Regions from separate parts of the Hymenobacter tibetensis genome, predicted to be linked through region 2. Evidence: riboswitches for the same ligand, from Rfam matches in the RefSeq annotation. Region 2 holds a riboswitch; each other region holds the start of a gene.
What was found. Region 2 has a riboswitch for S-adenosylmethionine ahead of MTX78_RS02135 (ATP-grasp domain-containing protein). Riboswitches for the same ligand answer to the same signal wherever they lie in the genome.
Positions count from the first base shown of each region.

Region 1: it holds a riboswitch for S-adenosylmethionine, as region 2 does, so the genes downstream of both, MTX78_RS09115 (phosphoadenylyl-sulfate reductase) here and MTX78_RS02135 (ATP-grasp domain-containing protein) in region 2, are expected to answer to the same signal.
Region 3: it holds a riboswitch for S-adenosylmethionine, as region 2 does, so the genes downstream of both, MTX78_RS20170 (O-acetylhomoserine aminocarboxypropyltransferase/cysteine synthase family protein) here and MTX78_RS02135 (ATP-grasp domain-containing protein) in region 2, are expected to answer to the same signal.

Region 1 is NZ_CP094669.1:2,292,558-2,299,792, forward strand. Features, by position in the region: gene MTX78_RS09095 (diflavin oxidoreductase) at 1-1,587, opposite strand, end outside; gene cobA (uroporphyrinogen-III C-methyltransferase) at 1,675-2,478, opposite strand; gene MTX78_RS09105 (sulfate adenylyltransferase subunit 1) at 2,548-3,837, opposite strand; gene cysD (sulfate adenylyltransferase subunit CysD) at 3,930-4,841, opposite strand; gene MTX78_RS09115 (phosphoadenylyl-sulfate reductase) at 4,958-5,737, opposite strand; SAM riboswitch class I at 6,069-6,160, opposite strand; gene MTX78_RS09120 (lipopolysaccharide biosynthesis protein) at 6,456-7,235, opposite strand, start outside.
Region 2 is NZ_CP094669.1:528,150-535,384, forward strand. Features, by position in the region: gene MTX78_RS02110 (SDR family NAD(P)-dependent oxidoreductase) at 1-430, opposite strand, end outside; gene MTX78_RS02115 (SDR family NAD(P)-dependent oxidoreductase) at 591-1,394, opposite strand; gene MTX78_RS02120 (hypothetical protein) at 1,589-2,116, shown strand; gene MTX78_RS02125 (LexA family protein) at 2,341-2,814, shown strand; gene MTX78_RS02130 (Y-family DNA polymerase) at 2,792-4,099, shown strand; SAM riboswitch class I at 4,196-4,287, shown strand; gene MTX78_RS02135 (ATP-grasp domain-containing protein) at 4,705-5,709, shown strand; gene MTX78_RS02140 (LLM class flavin-dependent oxidoreductase) at 5,712-6,737, shown strand; gene MTX78_RS02145 (PAS domain-containing sensor histidine kinase) at 6,875-7,235, opposite strand, start outside.
Region 3 is NZ_CP094669.1:5,010,125-5,017,359, reverse strand. Features, by position in the region: gene MTX78_RS20195 (homoserine dehydrogenase) at 1-204, opposite strand, end outside; gene MTX78_RS20190 (ABC transporter ATP-binding protein) at 229-981, opposite strand; gene MTX78_RS20185 (ABC transporter permease) at 1,035-1,892, opposite strand; gene MTX78_RS20180 (aliphatic sulfonate ABC transporter substrate-binding protein) at 1,961-3,004, opposite strand; gene MTX78_RS20175 (homoserine O-acetyltransferase family protein) at 3,046-4,077, opposite strand; gene MTX78_RS20170 (O-acetylhomoserine aminocarboxypropyltransferase/cysteine synthase family protein) at 4,340-5,728, opposite strand; SAM riboswitch class I at 6,095-6,208, opposite strand; gene MTX78_RS20165 (LysM peptidoglycan-binding domain-containing protein) at 6,546-6,836, opposite strand; gene MTX78_RS20160 (hypothetical protein) at 7,079-7,235, shown strand, end outside.

The DNA of each region.
Region 1 (7,235 bases), 1.8 Mb from region 2:
GTTGCCAAAGAACAACCAGTTGCGCCCCGGCGCGCCCGACTCGGCCCGCTCCGCCACAAATGAGCGGAACGGCGCCACACCCGTTCCCGGCCCTACCATGATAATGTCGGTAGCCGGGTTCTGCGGCAGCTTGAAGTATTCGTTGCGGTCCACCCACACGCGGGCCGTATCGCCAATAGCCAGATGGTCGGCTTGATACACCGAGCAAGCGCCGTGCTTTTGGCGGCCGTGGGCTTCGTAGCGCACCGCGCCTACCGTCAGGTGCACTTCATCGGGGTGAGCCAGTGGGCTGCTGGCAATGGAATACGCCCGGGCCGGCAGCGGCCGTAGCACCGCCGCCAAATGCTGCGCCGACAAATCGATGGGGAAGTGGGTGAGCAAATCCACAATGTCGCGGCCGTAGAGGAAGGCTTGCAGCTGCGTAGTCCCGAGCAACGCCTCGCGCAATTCCGAGTACTGCGGCGCCAGAGCGGCGTAGCGCTCCAGCACATCACGCGTCAGCACCGATAGTTCCAAGTGCTCGGTTAGCGCAGTGGTCAAATCTAGTTCCACACCTTTCAGTTGCACCGGTGCGGTAGCATCGAGGCGGGCTGCCTTCACTACATCCGCCACCAATTCGGGGCGGTTCGTGGGCTGCACCATTAGCGCGTCACCGGGCTCATACTGAAGGCCGGAGCCTTCCAAAGAAAACTCTAAATGGTAGGTTTCCTTCGCGGAGCCGCGGCCATTGAGTTGAATCTTCTCTAGCAACGGCGCATCGAACTGTACGTCTTCGTGCTGCACCGCGGGCTTGGGCGCTGGCACCGGACTGCTGGCCACCCGGAATGCCGATAAATCTGCCTGGCTGCCACCGTTCAAAGAAACCGCTGCCGCTTGAGCCAAAGCCGCTCCCGTGCTCGGGCCAACTTCAGGTGCGGCCGTAGCTACTTCCTGCGCTAGCACGTCCAGCACCCGGTCGGCCCACTGCGCCGCCGACTCCTGAAATTCCACGTCGCACTCCACCCGGTCAGCGAGGCGCTGCGCACCCAAGGCCGCTAACCGCTCATCGAACTCGATACCGGTCTGGCAGAATTGCAGGTAACTTTTGTCGCCGAGGGCCAGCACCGAATAGCGCAACGCCGGGAGCTTGGGTGCACGCGGGCCCAACAGGAACTGGTGCAAATCTTCGGCGGCAATTGGCGGTTCTCCTTCCCCTTGCGTGCTGGTAATCACAAGCAATTGTTGCTCCGATGCCAAGGCGCGCGTAGGGTAATCGTTCATGTCGCGCACGGTGGGCTCTAGCCCGCGTTGGCGCGCTGCTTCAGCGGTTTGCAATGCCACTTTCTTGCTGTTGCCAGTCTGCGAGCCATACAATATGGTAAGGCGCGAAGGAGCAGCTGCCGTTGGTGCCGGTTGCGCCGCGGCTGGTGCTGCAATAGTAGCGGCCGGCGAGTTAGCGGCCACCGGTTGCTGTGCAGGTTCGGCGGCGCGGCCGTATAGGTAGCCGCTCAGCCACAGCAATTGCTGGTTGGTGAGATTAGCTGTTAACTCGTTGAGTGCCTTATCGTCGAGGCCGATTGGCAGCGAGGAAGAAGAGGGAGTAGGCATTGAAATTCAGGTTGAGACGGTGGGCTGAAAAGGAGGGAAAGGAGCCAGACGATGGTTGCAGCCTTCCAGAAACCAGGCGGCGTTTTATTAAGCTACTTCGGCGTAGGCCGCGGGGAAAGCCGGGAAGGTTAAGCTTGGCAGTAGCGTGGCAGCCTCGGCATGCGTTGTCGCCAAACGAGTGACTTCGCCGATAACAATGATGGCCGGGGCCCCAATACCGGCCGCTGCCGCACGGCTTGGTAGCTCAGCTACCGTGCCCGTTACCAATTGAGCATTCGGTAAAGTGCCGTTCTGGATGATGGCCGCCGGCGTATTGGCCTGCCCGTGTTGGCAGTACAACGCCGCAATCCGCTCCAATTCGCCCAAGCCCATCAGAATAACCGTAGTAGTGCGGGTGCTAGCCGCCTCCCGCACGCTCCCCGACAACTCGCCAGTAGCCGTGGTGGCCGTAATCACCCGGAACCCTTCGCTGGCCCCACGGTGCGTTACCGGTATGCCCACGCTGCCGGCCGCTGCAACGGCGCTGCTAATGCCTGGTACATAGTCGGTAAGCAAGCCGTGTTGCTCAGCATAAAGCATTTCTTCGCGTCCGCGCCCAAACACAAACGGGTCGCCACCTTTCAGCCGCACCACGTGGCCGTGTAGGCGGGCCTGCTCCACAATCAGCGCGTTTATTTCGTCTTGGCTATAGCTGCGCATGCCGCGCCGTTTGCCCACAAAGATTGTCACTGCATCGGGCCGGGCGTGGCTAAGCAAGTCGTTGTTAGCCAGCGCATCATACAGAATTACATCGGCTTCGCCCAACACCCGCGCCCCCTTCAGGGTCAGCAGCTCCGGGTCGCCGGGGCCAGCACCTAGCACGGTAAGGCGAGGGATTTTAGTGAGTGACATAAGCAATGAGTGGTGATAGAGGACCTGCTGCAACTTCGCTTAGCAGGACCGTTCTCGAATAGATGCTAACTAGATGGAAAAGGCTACCGGAGGCGCCACCGGGGCCGTGAAGTAGTCGGCGTTGGCGGCGCCAATCAGGCCGGCGGCTACGGTGTCGCCGCTTTGCTCGTCAACTAAGATGAAAGCGCCGGTTACGCGGTTTTCGTGGTAGTTGTCAACGGCCAGGGGCACGGCGGTTTTGATGCGTACCCGCACGATGTCGTTGAGCTGCGCTGAATCGGCGGCGGCGCGGGCGAAAGTTTGCACGTTCACCTTATGCAGAATAGCCGGTATTGCCGCTTTTACCACGGCGGAATGGTGCTGCAACAGCAGTTTGCGACCCGGCCACAATGGCTGCTCGCTCATCCAGCACACGGTAGCTTCCAGTTCCCGCGTCAGAGTAGGCACGTGCTCCACCGGAATGATGGCGTCGCCCCGGCTAATATCCACGTCATCGGTGAGGCGCAGCACCACGGCTTGCGGCGCCGTAGCAGTTTCCACCTCTTGCTGATTGACTTCAATAGCCTCAATCGTCGATTCCAGGCCCGAAGGCAGCACCTTCACCCGGTCGCCGCGGCGGTATTGACCGCTTTGGATCTGGCCGGCGTAACCGCGGTAGTCGGGTAGGTCGGCGGTTTGGGGGCGGATAACATATTGCACCTGAAAGCGTGGGGCGGCATTGGCTGCTTCCACAGCGGCGGGCACGCTTTCCAAATGTTCCAGCAAGCTAGGGCCCGTGTACCAAGACAAGCGGTTGGAGCGTTTTACCACGTTGTCGCCGTGCAAAGCGCTGAGCGGAATAGCGGTAGCAGCGGGCAGTTGGAAATGGTCAGTGAGGGCGGCGTAATCAGCGGCAATCTGCTCGAAAATATTTTGATCGAAGCCCACCAGATCCAGCTTGTTCACGGCCAGCACAAAGTTGCGAATCCCGAGCAAAGCCGCTACCAGCGTATGGCGGCGCGTTTGCTCTACTACACCTTGGCGGGCGTCCACTAGCACAATGGCCAAGTCGGCGTTGCTGGCACCCGTCACCATGTTGCGGGTGTACTGCACGTGGCCCGGCGCATCCGTGATGATGAATTTGCGCCGCGGCGTAGTAAAGTATTTATAGGCGACATCAATGGTGATGCCCTGTTCCCGCTCGGCTCGTAAGCCGTCGGTTAGCAAGGCCAAATCCACGGTGCCTTGCACAGTAGGCCGGTTTTCCAGCGCCGCCAGCACATCCAACGACACCGAATCGGAGTCGTAGAGCAGGCGGCCAATGAGCGTGCTTTTGCCGTCGTCGACGCTGCCGCAGGTGATGAATCGGAGAAGGTCCATGAGGTGAAATTGTGAGTTTGTGAAATTGTGAGTTCGTCGTGCTGGCGAGGCGTGAAAGCAATTCACAACCTCACCCTTCACAACTTCACCACTTAGAAATAGCCGTTGCGTTTGCGGTCTTCCATGCCGGCTTCCGAAATGTTATCGTCGAGACGGGTAGCGCCTCGTTCGCTCACTTTGGCCAGCAACAAATCCTGAATGATGTCTTCCACGGTGCTAGCGTCGCTTTCCACGGCGGCCGTGCAGGTAGAGTCGCCCACAGTGCGGAATCGCACTTGCCGGGTCACGATTTCGTCTTCCTCGTCGAGCTGCAAGTGCTCGGATAAGCCCAATAGTTGGCCGCTCGGCAGCACCACGCAAGTCCGCTCGTGGCCGAAGTAGATGTCGGGAAGGCTGATGTTTTCGCGCTGGATGTAGCGCCACACGTCGAGCTCGGTCCAGTTGGAAATCGGGAAAACCCGCACGTTTTCGCCTTTCTGGATACGGCCGTTGTACACGTTCCACAGCTCCGGGCGCTGGCGCTTGGGGTCCCACTGCCCGAACTCGTCGCGGACCGAGAAGATGCGCTCTTTGGCACGGGCTTTCTCTTCGTCGCGCCGGGCCCCGCCGATGCAGGCGTCAAACTCAAATTCCTCGATTACCTCCAGCAGCGTGTAAGTCTGGAGCGGGTTGCGGCTCGGAAACTTGCCACCTGGCTCGCGTAGGCGCTGCCGCTTGATGGTGTCTTCCACGCTGCGCACAATTAGCTTCTCGCCTAGTTCTGCAGCCAGTTGGTCGCGGTAGGCGAGCACCTCCGGGAAGTTGTGGCCGGTATCCACGTGCACCAGCGGGAAAGGGAAGCGGCCCGGGCGGAACGCTTTTTCGGCAAGCCGCGTGAGAACGATGGAGTCTTTACCGCCCGAGAAAAGCAGCGCCGGCCGCTCAAATTGGCCAGCTACTTCCCGCAGGATGTGAATGGCTTCGGCTTCCAGCCGGTCGAGGTAATCGAAGGAGTGCGCACTCATGGTTTCTAGGATTTGCTGATGCGGCACCGGAAGGTCAAGTAGCATGGCTTTTGATGATTTCGGTGCCGGATAGAAGGGTCTGGAGCAAGCGCTCCAGAATAGTTATGAGAGGAGAATTAGTGCTGCTTTTCAACCGGCTCTACCACCGGGTCGGGCCCGTCGTGGTGGGCGGTGGTGGAGTGTAGGCCGCATTCCTTGGCAGAAAGGTCTTCCCACCACCAGCGGCCGGCCCGAAAATCTTCGCCAGGCTTGATGGCGCGGGTGCAGGGTGCACACCCAATGCTCACGAAGCCTTGCTTGTGCAGCGGATTCACCGGAATGCCGTTCGCTTGGGCGAAATCCACCGCTTGCTCCCACGTCCAGTCGAAAAGTGGGTGAATCTTGGTGAGGTTGTGGGCAGCGTCCCATTCCACCGGGTCCATGGTTTGCCGGTTCTGCGACTGCTCAGCCCGGATACCCGTTACCCACGCGGCTTGGCCCGCCAGCGCCCGGTTTAGGGGCTCTACCTTGCGGATGTAGCAGCACTCCTTGCGGTTTTCAACGCTTTCGTAAAAGCTGTTGGGACCTTTGGTGCGCATCAATTCTTCCACGCTTTCCTGGCGCGGGTGAAAGACCTCAATCGGCTGCTGATACTTGAGCAGCGTCTTGTTCCAGGTGGAGTAAGTTTCCTGAAAGTTGCGCCCCGTATCTAATGTGAACACCTTGATGGGTAGCTCGTTTTCAAAGATTAGATGGCTGATAATCTGGTCTTCCAAGCCGAAGGAAGTAGAGAAGACCGCCTTTTCGGGGAAGTGCTTGGCTACGAGGCGTAGCCGCTCCAAGGCAGAAGCTGACGGTAGCTGAAGGCGAAGGTCGTCCAGCACGGGAACGGCCAACACGGCAGAGGCTGTGGGCATGAAAAGAAATGAGAGAGGAATTTGCCGCGGCGGCAAGGGTCCAGCCGGAGGATAGCTTTGGAAGTGCCAGGATGCTCATGCACCGCTGAAACCAACCGAAAGCGAAAAGCGGAGTGTACGGATACGGGGTAGAGCTACGCGTAAAAGCGTATCAGCTCACCACATTCAGCGCACAAACCAAGAAAAAGAGAGGGGTGCGCTACTCCTAACAACAGCAACCAAAAGCCACGGTCATACAGACGGGGCTTGCCATGCCACAACACCCATGCTGTACAGCAGAGAAGGTGGCAGAAATGGCGGCAGTGTTGATGAAGCGTTTCACGGCAACTTGTTTTTATATGGTCAGGACTTGGCACCGTTTCGGATCATCCGATGGTTGCCGGCGCTTCGTCGAGCCTGTCTCTCCACGCCTCTGTATAAAAACAATCCTTTTGGGGGTAAAGAATTGATACTGCAAAGGTAGTGGCGGAAATTTTATACTTCCAAATTTATTTATTATTGCCTACTACAAGGAAGTGCCGCCTTCTGTTTTGGTGGCAGCATCTTGGTGGCCTTTTGTACCGGTAAATCTTGCTGTCAGACACAGGAAGCCCAATTATTAGTTCCTCCAGGGAATATGTACTTCGTTATAAGGCACTACTAGCTAATAGCGGATTAGCAGCTAAATGTGGTATTTCAATAACTTAAAACAACTAGGTCAGAGGGTAGAATCAATGCATCAAGCATTAGGACGCACCCGGCGAAGTGCCGTTTGCAGGATTTCTCGTACCTGTGGCTCTGCGTTAGTAGCTAGTAGTAGCCCACCGTAAAGCACCGTCAGCACCACTGAGCGTAGCAGCATCGTAACCAGCAACGAATGCATGAACGGCACCAACCACGCCACAACGCCCGCAGTAGCAGCCAGTAGCAGAATCAGCGGCACGCGCTTGTCGAAGGGCTGTAGCCCGAAATTGTGCCAGACAAACCAGGTACGTGCGATGTTGATGACCACCAACGAAACCGCAGCGGCCACTGCTGCCCCCGTTAGGCCCATACGCGGAATCAACAGCAAGTTCATAAGCACCGTAGCCAAAGCCAGCGACACGTTGAAAATCAAATCGTAACGGTAGCGCGGCGACGTAACGACAATGAGCCCATTGAGGCCGGTTATGCCGTCGAAGAGCCGGCCCGCCAACAGGATAAACACGGCGGTGGTGCCGGCAGCGTAGGCTGGTTTCATTTGACCAAATATGAAATCCAAATTCAGCGCGATGCCGAGTGCTAGATAGCAGCCAAGCACAGTGTTTAGGCGGGTGGTGCGCTGGTAGAAGTCGGCCATGCGAGGGAGGTCGTTGTTTTTCCAATACTCGGCTAGCAGCGGAAACGCAATCTTGTAGAGGGCACGAAACGGCAAAACCAGCGCCGTACTAATGAAAAAAGCGGTGCTGTAAATGCCCACCGCTTGCAAATCCAGCTTGGCACCTACCATCAGCGAGTCGATACTGGATATTACTACGCC
Region 2 (7,235 bases):
GATGTGCGTGTACCGAACTAACCGCCACAATTGCGCCGCGCTTCATGTGCGGCAAACAGAGTTGCGTGAGACGAAACAGCCCCCGTAGGTTCACGTTCATCACCTGGTCCCATTCTTTGGGGTCTAGCTTGAGCAGCGGCTTAAAGGTCATGAGGGCCGCGTTGCTGACCAGCACATCAATGCGGCCCCAGGTATCGAGCACTTTGCGCACGGCAGTTTGGAGGGCGGCATCCCGGCCGATGTCGGCGAGTATAAAGATGGCCTCGCTGCCGGCGGCTTTAATCTCACGGACAACCTCTCGGCCATCGGCAGCATCACGTCCTAACACCGCAATACAACCTCCTTCCCGGCCCATTTGCAAGGCCACTGCCCGCCCGATGCCTGATGTAGCTCCCGTAATGAGGCATACTTTACTTTTAAAACGCTGCATGGTGAGGGGAGCTGAAAGTGGGAGATAGAGGCAGGCTATAGAAAGCAGGAAGTTGAGTTGCCTTGCCTTGCCCTGTAGTACCGCTACTTCCCTGAAAATAAAATTGCCGTTTCTCCGCGGCCAACGGAAAAACGGCAACCTCGACTATAAGTTTAAATTCTTACTTGGATGGCTCCTCAAATACCTTGCGCATACCTGCTGCTACCAGCCCATCGGGCGTGATGTTGGTGAGCATTGCTTGGATTTTGTTGGTGATACCCGAAATGACCCGGGCTTCGCCTTTCATCAAGGCCTCATAGCCGTCTTTGGCTACATCTTTAGGGTCGGCGAGGCCCATAATGCCGTGGGCAGCGCGGGTGTCTTCTGCGCCAGCCCGCTCGAAAAAGTCGGTGTCGGTGGCGCCGGGGCACAGGGCCGTCATGGTTACGCCCGTGTCTTTGAGCTCATTCGACAAGGCTTCCGAGAAGCTGAGTACAAACGATTTGGTGGCCGAATACACTGCCATATTCGGTGATGGGGTGTAGGCGGCCGTGGAAGCTAGCTGCAGGATGCGGCCTTTGCCACGGCTTACCATGTCGCGCCCAAACAGGTACGTTAGCTCTGCTAGCGCTACAATATTGGTGTGAATTACGGCGCGGTTGCGTGCCACGTCCGATTCCAGGTAAGGACCATACTCGCCGAAGCCGGCGTCGTTCACCAGAATATCCACTGCTATACCCTGGGCTTTCACTTGGTCGTAAACGCGCTGGGCGGCGCCGTCGTGGCTGAGGTCTTCGGTGACAAGCGTAGCCTCTAGCTGGTGAACGGTGCGCAGATGCTCGGCAAACTTGTTCAACCCCGCCGTGTCCTTATCAACCAGCACCAGCTGGTATTTGTCTTTGGCGAAAAGGTGGGCAAGTTCTTGGCCGATGCCATTGGCAGCGCCGGTAATAAGAGCGACAGAAAGATTAGGGTCGTGCGACATAGTAGGGGAGGGGATTGATGGATGTGGTTCTGTTGGGCTTACTGCCTCAACCGTAGCAGGGTTATGTTGAGCTTCACTGCTGAAAATCATATCACCTAAATCGTAACCCGAACGGCACTTCCAACGAATAATCACGCACGAAAGCCGCTGACTAGCCGGACTTTCCCTTCGTTTTACTCTTTTCCCCCCGAATCATGGCTAAGCAACATCACGCAAATCAAGGCAACCTGAGTGCTACTTCTTTGTCGGCCAACGATAGCCTCACCGATACAGCCGCAGCCCTAGGCACCGCCAGCGACGATTCTTTCGAGACGACCACCAGCCAACCATCTGCATCGGCTTCCACTGCTGAGAGCAGCCAGCCACAAAACACCCAGCGCAAGTCGTGGCTGAACCAAGAAGAGCTGATGAAGAACGTGAATCAGCTTCCTCAGTCGTTGAAAGATTTCGGTAGCAAAGCCGCCGCCCAAGTAAACAGCCTGTCCACTACGCAAAAAGTGGTAGGTGGTGCCCTATTAGTAAGCGGCTTAAGCTGGCTGGCCCTGCGCAGCAAGAAGTCGAAGTCTTCTTCCGACATCTACGCGCCTTATAATCCTAAGAGCAAGCCCAACCAGTCGAAGTGGAATTCCAGCAACGAGTCGGTGTACCGTGGCGCCCTATCGGGCCTGCACGAAGGCGACGCTGGCACCAGCTATACCTATGGCACTGAGAACGGCTTCTAAGCCTTTACCGCTTCTGTAACTCCTAGAAAGCAGAAGCTACTACCTCAACAAAACCCCGTTGCTCTCAGAGTAGCGGGGTTTTTTGTTGGTGCACGAGCCAAGAAAAGCAAGTGAGAATATCAGGGGAAAGCTATTACATATTTTGTTGTACTAATTTATTTAGTTGATAATATGCCAACATAATTAGTAAAACTTCGTTATTTGTAGCCATCAATTTCAGTTTTATGTGCATCGTTGACATTCTTGATATTGCCCGTCATCCGGTCTGGCTCATTGAGTGCGAAACGCCCGTGCCCGCCGGTTTTCCTAGCCCCGCCGACAACAGCCGAACCGGTGAGCGGATCGACCTGAACACCATTCTGCTGCCTCATCCTGATTGCACCTATCTGGCGCGAGTGAAGGGCCACAGCATGGACGGCCCACCCTCCCACATTCCGGATGGCGCCCTGATGGCCGTGGACTGTGCTTTGAAGCCGCAGCCAGGCAACGTGGTAGTGGCGGCCGTAGAAGGCGAGTTCACCGTGAAGCGCTTAGAGAAGCGCGGGCAGTTCTACTGGCTCGTGCCCGACAACCCGCACTACGACCCGCTCCAAATCACAGCGCCGGATCAGGCCCAAATCTGGGGCGTTGTCACGCATGTCATCACCGAGCTTATCAACGGCAAGCTGCAAGACCATGTTCGCTCTCGTCGACTGTAATAATTTTTACGTGAGCTGCGAGCGGGCTTTTCAGCCCCGGTTGGTGGGGTTGCCGGTGGTAGTGCTCAGCAACAACGACGGCTGTATCGTTTCGCGCTCCGCGGAGGCCAAGGCCCTGGGCTTGAAGATGGGGGCTCCCTTTTTTCAGGCACGGCCACTTATCGAGGAACACCAAGTGCAGGTATTCTCCTCAAACTACGCGCTGTACGGCGACATGAGCTACCGGGTAATGAGCTACCTGGCGTCCGTTGCGCCCGAAGTGGAAATTTATTCGATTGACGAAGCCTTTTTGGGGCTGCACGGCATGGAAGCCGGCTACGAGGGCCAACCCAAGCTGCTGGAGTTTGCGCAGGAAATCCGCAAGCAGGTCAAGCAGCGCACCCATATTCCTACGTGCATCGGCATTGCCCCCACCAAAACGCTGGCTAAGCTGGCTAACCACATAGCTAAGAAGCACCCAGCGCTCAACGGGGTAGCAATGCTTGCGTCGGGGGAGCAGCAGTGGTGGGCCCTCAATCAGGTGGCCGTGGAAGACGTGTGGGGCGTTGGCCGCCAATACGGCCAGAAACTACGCGACTTGGGCCTTGTCACGGCCGCCGACTTGGCGCGTTGCTCGGAAGCCTGGGCCCGCAAACACATGGGAGGCGTGGTAGGCGCCCGGCTGGTGCGAGAACTTCAGGGGCAGCCGTGCCACCAGCTGCACCCAAGTGAAGATGGTACGCTGGCACGCAAGAGCATTGCCTGTACCCGTAGCTTCGGCCGGCCCCTGTCGCACTTCGACGATTTGCTGGGCGCCGTGGCGAGCTTCACTTCCCGTGCGGCGAGCAAGTTGCGCGCGCAAGGCTCAAAGACCTATATCCTGACGGTTTTTATCAGTCAAAACCGTTTCGGGCCGACGCCACCGCCTTACACCTATTCCACCCAGCTCACGCTCCCAACTCCCACCAACGACACCACCGAACTGGTGCGAGCAGCGCGTATGCTGTTAGGCAAGCTCTGGCGGCCGGGCTTGGTATACAAGAAAGCGGGTGTTATTCTGGATGGCTTAGAAGACCAAGGGCAGACGCAACTCAGCTTATTCGAGCAATTGCCCGAAACCACGCGTCCGCAATCGGCTGCGCTTATGCGCAAGCTCGATCAGCTCAACGGGCGCTTCGGCCAAAACTGCGTACAGGTAGCCACTGCTGTGCCGCCAAAAGGCAAGCCAGCGCCTTGGCTGGGGCAGAAAAACCTCTGTAGCCTTGCCCGCACCACTTCCTGGAACGAGCTGTGGGAAATAGGGTAGGCTGTGGCCACTCGTTGCTTTGGCAAACTCTCTTATTTGATTTCTCGGCAGGGTAGATTTACCTTTGTCCCATCAATTCTTTACCCCAAAGGATTGTTTTTATACAGAGGCGTGGAGAGACAGGCTCGACGAAGCGCCGGCAACCATCGGATGATCCGAAACGGTGCCAAGTCCTGACCATATAAAAACAAGTTGCCGTGAAACGCTTCATCAACACCGTTGCCTCTTTCGCTACCGTCTTTGCTGTACAGCATGGGTGTTGTGGCTGCTGTTGTTGAGCAGGTGTAGGCAGCAAGTAGCAAGCGTTTTTGCTGGTACCATTTCCTCGCGTTACCCGTCGTGTGTTGGGGCATGCCTGGCCAGTACACTTGGCCTCGTGGCGCGGCAAGTGCTTTAAGCACCTCTAGCTGGTAAATGTGCGGCGTAAGCTACTGCCTGCCGTTCCTTTCTGCATTCCGCCTTTGTCTGTTACGGTTGGTTCTGCCTTGCTAGTAGCTTGGTAATTACTGCGTAGTGCAACCCTCCCTTAAGTAGTTCTGTTGTTTGCGCAGCTATAAGGCTGCGCTGTTTTCCTGATTCTTTGTTCTCTCAACCCTCTCTTCTCCATGTCTGTCTCCTCCAAGCCAATTGGCATCTATTACGAACATCCTGAGTGGTTCAAGCCGCTATTTGCGGAGCTAGACCGCCGGGGGCTCCCCTACGAAAAGATTGACGCTGCTCACCACCTGTTCGACCCCTCGGAAACCGAGAGCCGCTACGCGCTGGTAGTGAACCGGATGAGTTCTTCGGCTTATCTGCGCGGCCACGGCCAGGGTATTTTTCATACGGCGGGCTTTGCCACGCATCTGGAGCGCTTGGGCGTCCGCATCATCAACGGTACGGTAGCTACCAGCATCGAAACCAACAAAGCCCGTCAACTCTCGTTGTTTGCCTCGCTGGGGTTGAAGTACCCGAAGTCGTTTGTCGTGAACCACGCCTCGCGCATTGCGGATGCCGCTCAACAACTGCAGTTCCCCATTGTGGTGAAGGTGAACATTGGTGGTAGCGGTGCTGGCATTATCCGCTTCGATACGCTGGAAGGCGTGCAAGCTGCCGTTGAAGCCAACCAAATCGACCTAGGCATCGACCAAACTGCCTTGGTGCAGGAGTACGTGACGCCCCGCGGCGGCAATATTCACCGCGTCGAGACGCTGAACGGCAAGTTTTTGTACGCTATGAAGGTGTATACCACCGGCGAAAGCTTCAACCTGTGCCCCGCTGAAATTTGCCAGATTCCGGAAGAGCAGTCAGCAGAGTTCTGCCTGACGGAAGCGCCCAAGAAAGGCATTCAAGTGGAAGCATTTACGCCCCCAGCCGAAGTAATTGAGGCCGTGGAGCGCATCGTGGCCACCGCCAAAATCGATGTGGGGGGTATCGAGTACCTGATTGATGACCGCACCGGCGACGTGCTCTTCTACGACATCAACGCCTTATCCAACTTCGTGGCTGATGCCGTGAACGTAGTGGGCTTCGACCCCTACGCCCGCTTCGTAGATTATCTGGAAACGCAATTGCCTGCTGGTTCTGTTGCTGAGCTTGTTTCCTCGGATCCTCATCACCTCGTTGCGTAGCCATGAGATACGGATATTGGATGCCCGTTTTTGGCGGGTGGCTGCGCAATGTAGAAGACGAAAACATGCGCGCCGACTGGGACTACGTGAAAACGCTGGCCCAGCGTAGCGAAGACCTGGGCTACGACCTGTCTCTGATTGCCGAGCTAAACCTCAACGACATCAAAGGCGAGGAAGCACCTTCGCTGGATGCGTGGAGCACTGCCGCCGCCTTGGCCGCCGTTACCAAGAAAATAGAGCTGATGGTGGCTGTGCGGCCTACGTTCCACTCGCCGGCGTTGCTGGCCAAGCAAGCCGCCAACATCGACCACATCAGTGGTGGCCGGCTGTCGTTGAATGTGGTATCGTCGTGGTGGCAGGATGAGGCCAAGAAGTACGGCGTGCATTTCGAGCAGCACGACGACCGGTACGCCCGCACGGCTGAGTGGCTGCACGTAGTAGACAACCTCTGGAAGCAAGACCACTTCACCTTCGAAGGCAAGTTCTACAAAGTGACGGACTCTATTTTGCAGCCCAAGCCAGTGTCACGCCCGCGGCCATTCCTGTACGCGGGCGGCGAATCGGAAGCCGCCAAAAACCTGATTGCCACTCAGTGCGACGGCTACGTTATGCACGGCGACGACCCGGCAGCCATCGGCCGCCGCATTCAGGACTTGAGCGAGCGACGCGAAAAGCTGGGGTTGCCGCGCATGAAGTTTGGCGTGGCCGCCTACTCCATTGTGCGCAACACCGAGCAAGAAGTGAAAAAGGAACTGGAGCGCATCACCAACGTGCAAGGCTCGGCTGCGGGCTACAAAAACTACCAGCAGTGGCTGGCGGGTACGCAACTAGAAAACCAAGTTTCGTTGCAAGACTACTCAGTATCGAACCGGGGCCTGCGTTCCGGCCTCACCGGCACCCCCGACCAAGTAGCCGAGCGCATTGCCGCCTTTGAGGCCGTAGGGGTAGACTTGTTTTTGCTGCAGTGCAGCCCGCAACTCGAGGAAATGGAGCGTTTTTCGGAAGCCGTTATCCAGGTGTTGGCTTAAGCGGCCTGCCAAGAAACGGAGCGTTACTTCTCGTAGCGCGTCTTTCTGCTAGTGTTTCCTAACGCAAACCGCCGGAGCGCCTTCGCATAAGTTGCGGGTGCTCCGGCGGTTTGTGTGTGAAGGCTCCGCACTGCCTGCTAGGCGGGCAATGCAGGTATCTCAATAGTGAACGTGGTGCCCTGGTTTTCAGCGCTTACAAACCGGATAGAGCCCTCATGCAACTCGACCAAGGTTTGTATGACAGACATACCCAAGCCAGTTGTTTTTTCGCCGCGTAAGCCGGGCCGGCGGGCCTTGGTGAACTTGTCGAAGAGCACGGGGTGTAGGTGCTCGGGTATGCCTATGCCCGAGTCCGCCACCGTAACCACGGCCCACCCATTGCGGCGCGATACTTCCACCGCAATGGTGCCCCCATCCGGAGTGAACTTGATGGCGTTGGAAATCAGGTTGTTAATCACCTGCTCGAATTTGTTGACGTCCAGACTTACGTAAATAGTC
Region 3 (7,235 bases), 1.3 Mb from region 2:
CAGCGTTGGGTCTTGCAATAAGTCGTCGGCGTGGAAATCGAACCGGCTCAGAGGCAGGCTGCGCTCCTTCGTCGGATTCTTAACCGCAATACGGGCTACCTCGAAACCAGCTTCTGGGCGTTGTTCTAGAATATCGTAGAGGCCTTGCCCTACGCAGCCAAAACCAATCAGGCCAATGCGCAGGGTTTGTTTGTCAGCTATCATATGAGAGGATTTCAAAAAGAACTGTTAGGCGTGATGAGCAAGCAACGGCTCGTCGGTAGTTACATCAAGGGCATCAAGCAAGCGTTGCTTCCACTGCTGGAAATCGGGGTCGGTGCGGCGCCGCGGACGGGGTAGGTCCACGCTCAGGGTTTGGTGGATGCGGCCGGGGTGGCCGCGTAGCACGACCACCCGGTCGGAGAGCACCAAGGCTTCCTCGATGTCATGCGTGACCAGCAGCAGAGTCGGCCGGTCATACGACCATATTTCCAGCAAGTGGTCCTGGAGCTTCATCTTCGTGAACGGGTCGAGGGCGCTAAATGGCTCGTCGAGCAAAAGCAACGACGGTTGGGCTACCAAGGCCCGCGCAATGGCAACCCGTTGTGCCATGCCGCCGGAAAGCTGCCGGGGCAGAGCGTCGGCAAAGGCTGTAAGGCCTACCCGCTCCAGCACGGCCGTAGTACGTTGTTCCTGTTCGGCGTCCGGTAGGTTGGCAATACCAAACCGTACATTCTGGCGCACCGTTAGCCACGGCATCAGGCGGGGCTCCTGAAAAATGACGCCTACTGCAGGGTGAGGAGCCGTAATGGGCTCTTCGTTGATTAGCACCCGGCCTTTGGTGGGCACATCAAGCCCCGCTACAATGCGCAGAAGTGTGCTTTTGCCGCAGCCGCTCGTCCCAACCAGAGTCACGATTTCGCCTGGCCGCACATGCAGGCCTACGTTGTCGAGTGCCACTACTGGCCCGAACTGCTTGCTTATATGGTCGATGCGTAACATGCTGGAGGTAGGCGTAAGAAAATGAGGAATAATAGGGGCGTTAGGGACGCCCGTTACCTCCCGTGTGTATCTTGCCAGCGGAGCAGGCGGCGGCTGAGCAAGGATAGAAGGGCGTCGGTAAGCTGCCCGAGCACCGCGAAGAGTAGGATGCTGGCCAAGATGGTTTGGGGGCGGCCCGTCATTTGGCCGTCAACCAGCAGAAACCCGAGGCCTTTATTGGCGCCCATTATTTCTGCGGCTACCACAAACATCCACCCTAGGCCCAAGCCGCTACGCAACCCCACAAAGTAGGCAGGTAGTGTGGCAGGCATAAAGATGCGCCGTATCAGTTGCAGCCCCGACAACCGATACACCCGGCCCACTTCCACCAATTTGCGGTCCACACCCTGAATGCCGCTCATCAAGTTGAGGTACACTGGGAAGAACACGCCCACGGCAATTAGCACCACCTTCGAGGTTTCGTAGATGCCCATCCAAAGAATGAAAAGCGGTACCCAAGCCAACGACGGAATATTGCGGATGCCTTGCAGCAAGGGGTCGAGCAACTGGTTGAGGGTGCGTGAATAACCGGTGAGGGCTCCAAACACAGTGGCTAAGGCACCACCTAACACAAACCCCAGCGTTACACGCCATAGCGTGATACCCAAATGCTCCCACAATTCGCCGGTGAGAGCCATCTGCCAGATGGTAGCCAGCACACGAGAGGGCGCCGGCAGCAGGTTGGGTGGCAATACTCCGGTACGGGCCAAAGTCTCCCAGACCAGCAGTAACACTGCTGGCAGTACGGCTCCCCGCAGCCACCCCCAGCGGCCCGGTGTACGTGCGGCAATAGGTTGCTCAACAGGGGCGCTAACTACGGCTGGGGTAGGTGCAGCAGTTGTTGGCGCGTAAATGGATGAAGAATCAGACATGAACGGTGGTTGGGCATTGTCACTCCTAGCCTCACTTGATGCGCGAAAGGGCTGAACGACAAGAGCGGTTACTTGGCTGCAGTAGCCTTGGCTTTGGTTGGTGCTATTTTGTCGGCGAATTGGGTATCAATCAGGTTGCTGACGGTTTGGTTGATATCCACATTCTGGTCGATGGCACCACTTTTCTTGAGCACGTCGCCGGCTGCGGAAATGGTGTTGCGCTGCAACGGGCCGAAGGAAATGCTAGTAAGATCGGTGCGCTCTAGTTGCTTGGCCGCTACGGCTTCACTGAGTTTGGCTTCGGTAGCCAGCGTCTTTTTAAGTTCAGCGGGGTGCGCAACGGCCCATTGGCGAGCCTGTTCGTAAGCAGCTAGCACATGGTCTACCAGGGCCGGATGCTGCTTGGCAAACTCTTCCCGCACGTTCAGCACGCCGTAGCTGTTGAAGTCGGCGTTGCGGTAGAAGAGTTGAGCGCCTGATTCCAGTTCAGCCTTGGCCATGTGCGGGTCTAGGCCGGCCCAGGCGTCTACGTCGCCTTTTTCGAGGGCGGCGCGGCCGTCCGGGTGTTGCAGCGGAATCAACTCGATGTCTTTCTCACTCAGCCCCGCTTGGTCGAGGGCGCGTAGCAAAAAGATGTACGGGTCGGTGCCACGCGTGGCGGCCACCCGTTTGCCTTTCAAATCCGCCACCGACTTGATGGTGGATTTTGGGCCGGTGCACAGCGCCGTCCATTCAGGCTTCGAGTAGATGTAGATGGCCTTCAATGGGTTGCCGTTGGCTTTGCCAATGAGGGCAGCCGCGCCAGCTGTCGAGCCGAAATCAATGCTGCTGCCGTTCAGAAACTCCAACGCCTTGTTGCTGCCTTGGCTGAGCACCCATTCCACCTTAATGTTTTGCTTGGCTAGGTCTTTCTCCAGCCAGCCTTGCTCTTTCAGCACTAGGCTCAACGGATTGTAATAGGCGTAGTCCAGGCGAATGGTGTCGGGCTGTGTGTTTTTGGTCTCACTGCCCGCGCCTCCACATCCGGCCAGCAGCAATAGCAGCAACACCAAGCCTCCCGCAAAGGAGAACGAGCGGGTAGGGTGAGTAGAACGGGGGACAGTAGGGTTCATGAGAAAGTCGCTAGGGATGTATGTGTTGGTCGCGGACAGAATTAATGCGCGAACGTGTAGGCATGAAAGCGCTCCAATAGGTGCGTGATATGAGCTGTTTCAATCAGGAAGCCGTCGTGGCCGAAGCGAGAGTCCATTTCGGCGTACAGGGCGCCCGGAATGTGGCGGGCTATCAGTTGCTGCTCCGCGGGTGGAAACAGCACATCAGAACTGATGCCTACCACCAACGTGCGGGCACGTACGTGGCGCAACGCTGCTGCAACCCCACCGCGTCCGCGCCCTACGTTATGTGAGTCCATGGCCCGCGACAACGCCACATAGGTATAAGCGTTGAAGCGCGCTACTAGCTTATCACCCTGGTACTGCTGGTAAGCGCTGGCCCGAAAGTCGTCGAGCTTTTCGTCGGTGGGTTCCGCTTGGGTTTCCGCATAAGCTCCGTAGCTGCGGTAGCTGAGCAAGGCCATGGCGCGGGCCGCTCGCAATCCTGCGGCTCCGCCTTCGGGTGTGGCGTGGTGATAAGTAGGGTCGGCGAAGATGGCGAGGCGTTGTGCTTCATTGAAGGCAATGCCCCAAGGCGAGTGTTGTGCGTTGGTAGCCAAGAGCACTAAGTTCTCGAAGACGTTGGGCAACTGGATGGCCCATTCCAACGCCTGTTGGCCGCCCAGGGAGCCGCCAATCAGCGTGTGAATCTGCGTTAGTTCCAAGTGCTGGCGCAACTCTTCGTGCGCAGCTACCATGTCGCGGATGGTGAGCAGCGGAAATTGTGCGTAGCGGGGCAAACCCGTCTCGGGAGCCGGCGAAAGGGGGCTGGTACTGCCGTAGTGAGAGCCTATTATATTGGCACACACAATAAACCAATCGGCCGGATCAAAATGGCATTCGGGTCCGAACAACCCCGGCCACCAGCTGAGCACATCGGAGTTAGCGGTAAGGGCATGGCATACCCACACCACGTTGTCGCGCGTGGCATTCAACGTGCCGAAGGTATGGTAAGCGACTTCCACGCCGGTTAGCACTTCGCCGCTTTCCAGCGGCAGAGGCTTAGGTAGGCGGAAGCTTTCAAGGTCAGGCATTGGTTGCTGTTCGAGGGTAGCACGCTAGGTGGAAGGCCCGTAGTGCTACGGGATGATTATATAGACTTTGCAGCAAGTGAATGGGCCGGCAGCGCATCACTACAAATAGCTAGCGGGCTGAGCCGAAACAGCTCAACCCGCGCTATTGTGGGATGGAAGGAGCGGCTCCCTCTCTCACAAAAAAACCGCTGTTCCACCCACGTACTGCACCTGCTGGAAGTGCCCCGCCGTCCTCTCACGACCGGCAGGGCCTACCCTCTCACTAGACTTCCAGCACGGCAGCGTGTTCCACTTCCTGTTCCGGCAATTTGTCGCCCGAAGCGTCAGCCGAATCCACCGACGCAGCATTGCGCACCGCATCGAAGGCCTGCTGCAAATCAGCCTGAATGTCTTCGAAGTGCTCGATGCCTACCGACAAACGCAGCAGTGTTGGCGTTACGCCCGCCGCGCGTTGCTCCTGCTCAGACAGCTGCTGGTGTGTAGTGGCCGAAGGCTGAATGATGAGCGTCTTAGAATCGCCCACGTTTGCCAAGTGGCTAACCAGCTTCAGGTTATCGATAAAATGCGTAGCCGTATCCTTGCTGCCTTTGATGGCGAAGGTGAGGACCCCGCCCGCACCGCGCTTCAGGTACTTCTGGGCCAGCTTGTTGTACGGGCTGCTGTTCAAGCCAGGATAATTAACGGCTTCTACCTGCGGGTGCTGCTCCAGCCAAGTGGCAACACGCAACGCGTTTTCCACGGTACGCTCCACCCGCAAGCTCAGCGTTTCGAGACCTTGGAGCAGCAGGAAGGAGTTGAACGGGCTCTGCGACGAACCGAAGTCACGTAAGCCTTCTACCCGGGCCCGAATAATGAAGGCAATGTTGCCAAACGGTCCGCCTTTGCCGAACACATCGTTGAACACCAAGCCGTGGTAGCCCTCGCTCGGCTCCGTGAACTGCGGGAACTTGCCGTTGCCGAAGTCGTACTTGCCGCCGTCCACAATCACGCCACCGATGCTGGTGCCATGGCCACCAATCCATTTCGTTGCCGATTCCACTACGATGTGTGCTCCGTGCTCCAACGGGCGGAACAAGTAGCCACCCGCGCCGAACGTGTTGTCTACTATCAACGGCAAGTCGTGCTTTTCAGCAATGGCTGCAATTTTTTCGAAATCCGGAATGCTGAAGCTTGGGTTGCCGATAGTCTCCAAGTAGATGGCCTTGGTTTTCTCGTCGATTAGCGCCTCAAAAGTCTCTGGCTTGTCGCCGTCGGCAAAGCGGGCCTCAATGCCCAAGCGTTTGAAAGCTACTTTGAACTGATTATAAGTGCCGCCATACAGGTGCGAGGTGCTCACAAAGTTGTCGCCAACCTGCAGAATGTTGTTGAGCGCAATAAACTGCGCCGCCTGCCCCGATGATACTGCCAGTGCCGCGACACCACCTTCGAGGGCCGCAATGCGCTGCTCGAACACGTCGGTGGTGGGGTTCATCAACCGCGTGTAGATGTTGCCGAACTCCTTCAACGCAAATAGGTTGGCCCCGTGCTCTGCGCTTTTGAAGACGTAGGAAGTGGTTTGATGAATGGGAACAGCACGCGAGCCGGTGGTGGGGTCAGGCTGTTGGCCAGCGTGGAGTTGCAGAGTCTCGAAATGAGGAGTTGGAGCAGACATGATACTGTTGATTTGAGAGTGTATGGTAGGAAGAGGGAGATGTAACTTGCTGATCAACAACACAAAAACGTGCGGTGAGGTGTGCCCTGCACCAGCCGAACGCGCTAGCGTAGGGGTGGCAGAATGTAGCACAGGGGCCTAAGGCGTACCGGTGCTGCTAAGCGGGCAACAAAAAGGGGAGGGGTGCCGGAGCCGTCAGACGACTAACAACAGCAACAACAGGCGCTACAACAGCAGCGCATTCGCATTCGAGGGGCCGGAGCTGCGGCAGACGAAACACGAAAACCCATCGGCAAACCGGCGCGTGAGGCGGCTTGAGCAGATGGGGAGAAGAAGGCGGAATTCGAGTTATTTTTCATGGTACTCAACTTATCTCTCCCGCCGGTAAATACCGGGTCGGGCAGGAATTGGCACCTTTCGCGTCAACGAAGGTTGCCAGTGGGTCAGGGAGCCTGTTCTCTCGCCACTTCTGTATAAATTCTGAAAAACTGCCCCACCGGAAGCGGGGGAGTACCTGGTTGGTGATGCAAATGTAAAACCAGATTTGATATACGCAATACAAACGCAAACTATTTTTTGTTTTCGATCAGCTGATTTTTACTAGATGAAATTGGATGAATGCAATGGCTGATATAGTTGAAAATCAGTTGCATAAACGCATGGCGAATAAATAACGAGCGACTAGGAGATACTATTGCTCCGCCTTGTCTCTATGCTAAGTGCTTCATACAGGAGCTTATTTCCGGAAAATAAAGGCGTAAAAAAAGCCGCTCCTGAAGTGGAGCGACTTTTATAATATATCCAAGAGTGAAATGCTCTAGATTTTCGGTAGGGTCAACACTTGGCCTACTTCGATATGATCGGGGTTGGAGCCAATGATGGATTTGTTGGCGTCGTAAATCTGGTGCCACTTGGCAGCATCACCGTAGTGGTTCTTGGCAATCTTAGACAGCGAATCGCCGCTTACCACTGTGTAGGTCTGGCCTTGGGCAGCAGCGGGCTGCGTAGCTTGGGCAGGGTTGCCAAAGAAATCGGTAGCTCCGCCCGCAGCAGCAGGTTGTACGGGCTTTTTTTCGCCTTCGTTCGAGAGAAAATCAAACAGTCCCATGGTCGTGCGTTGGTTAATGGTGAAAGCAGAACGCAGCTCATCTGTGTGCAGTTGATGGCCACGGTGTCAGGCCTCATACGCTGGTGCAGACAAGAAGTTCTGCCTAGGTTAACTTAACCGTAGTAAAGCTGAACATCTTACAGAAACCCGCCGTAAGAGGCGCAAGACCGCATAGGCTTGTGCCTTGCGGTGATGTTGTACTCTCTCCCAATTTCAACCAATTCGCACATCTCATGAAAACGATGCCCTCTCCCTTTCGCTATTTGGCCAGCCTGTTGATGCTGCTGGTGCTGTTCACTTCTGCCTGCGGTAGCAAAGAAGGCAAAGTAGAAGGCGTAAATATGCTGTACGGCACAGAAAGCAAGATCTGGAAAACAGACAAGGAACTGGATGCTACCG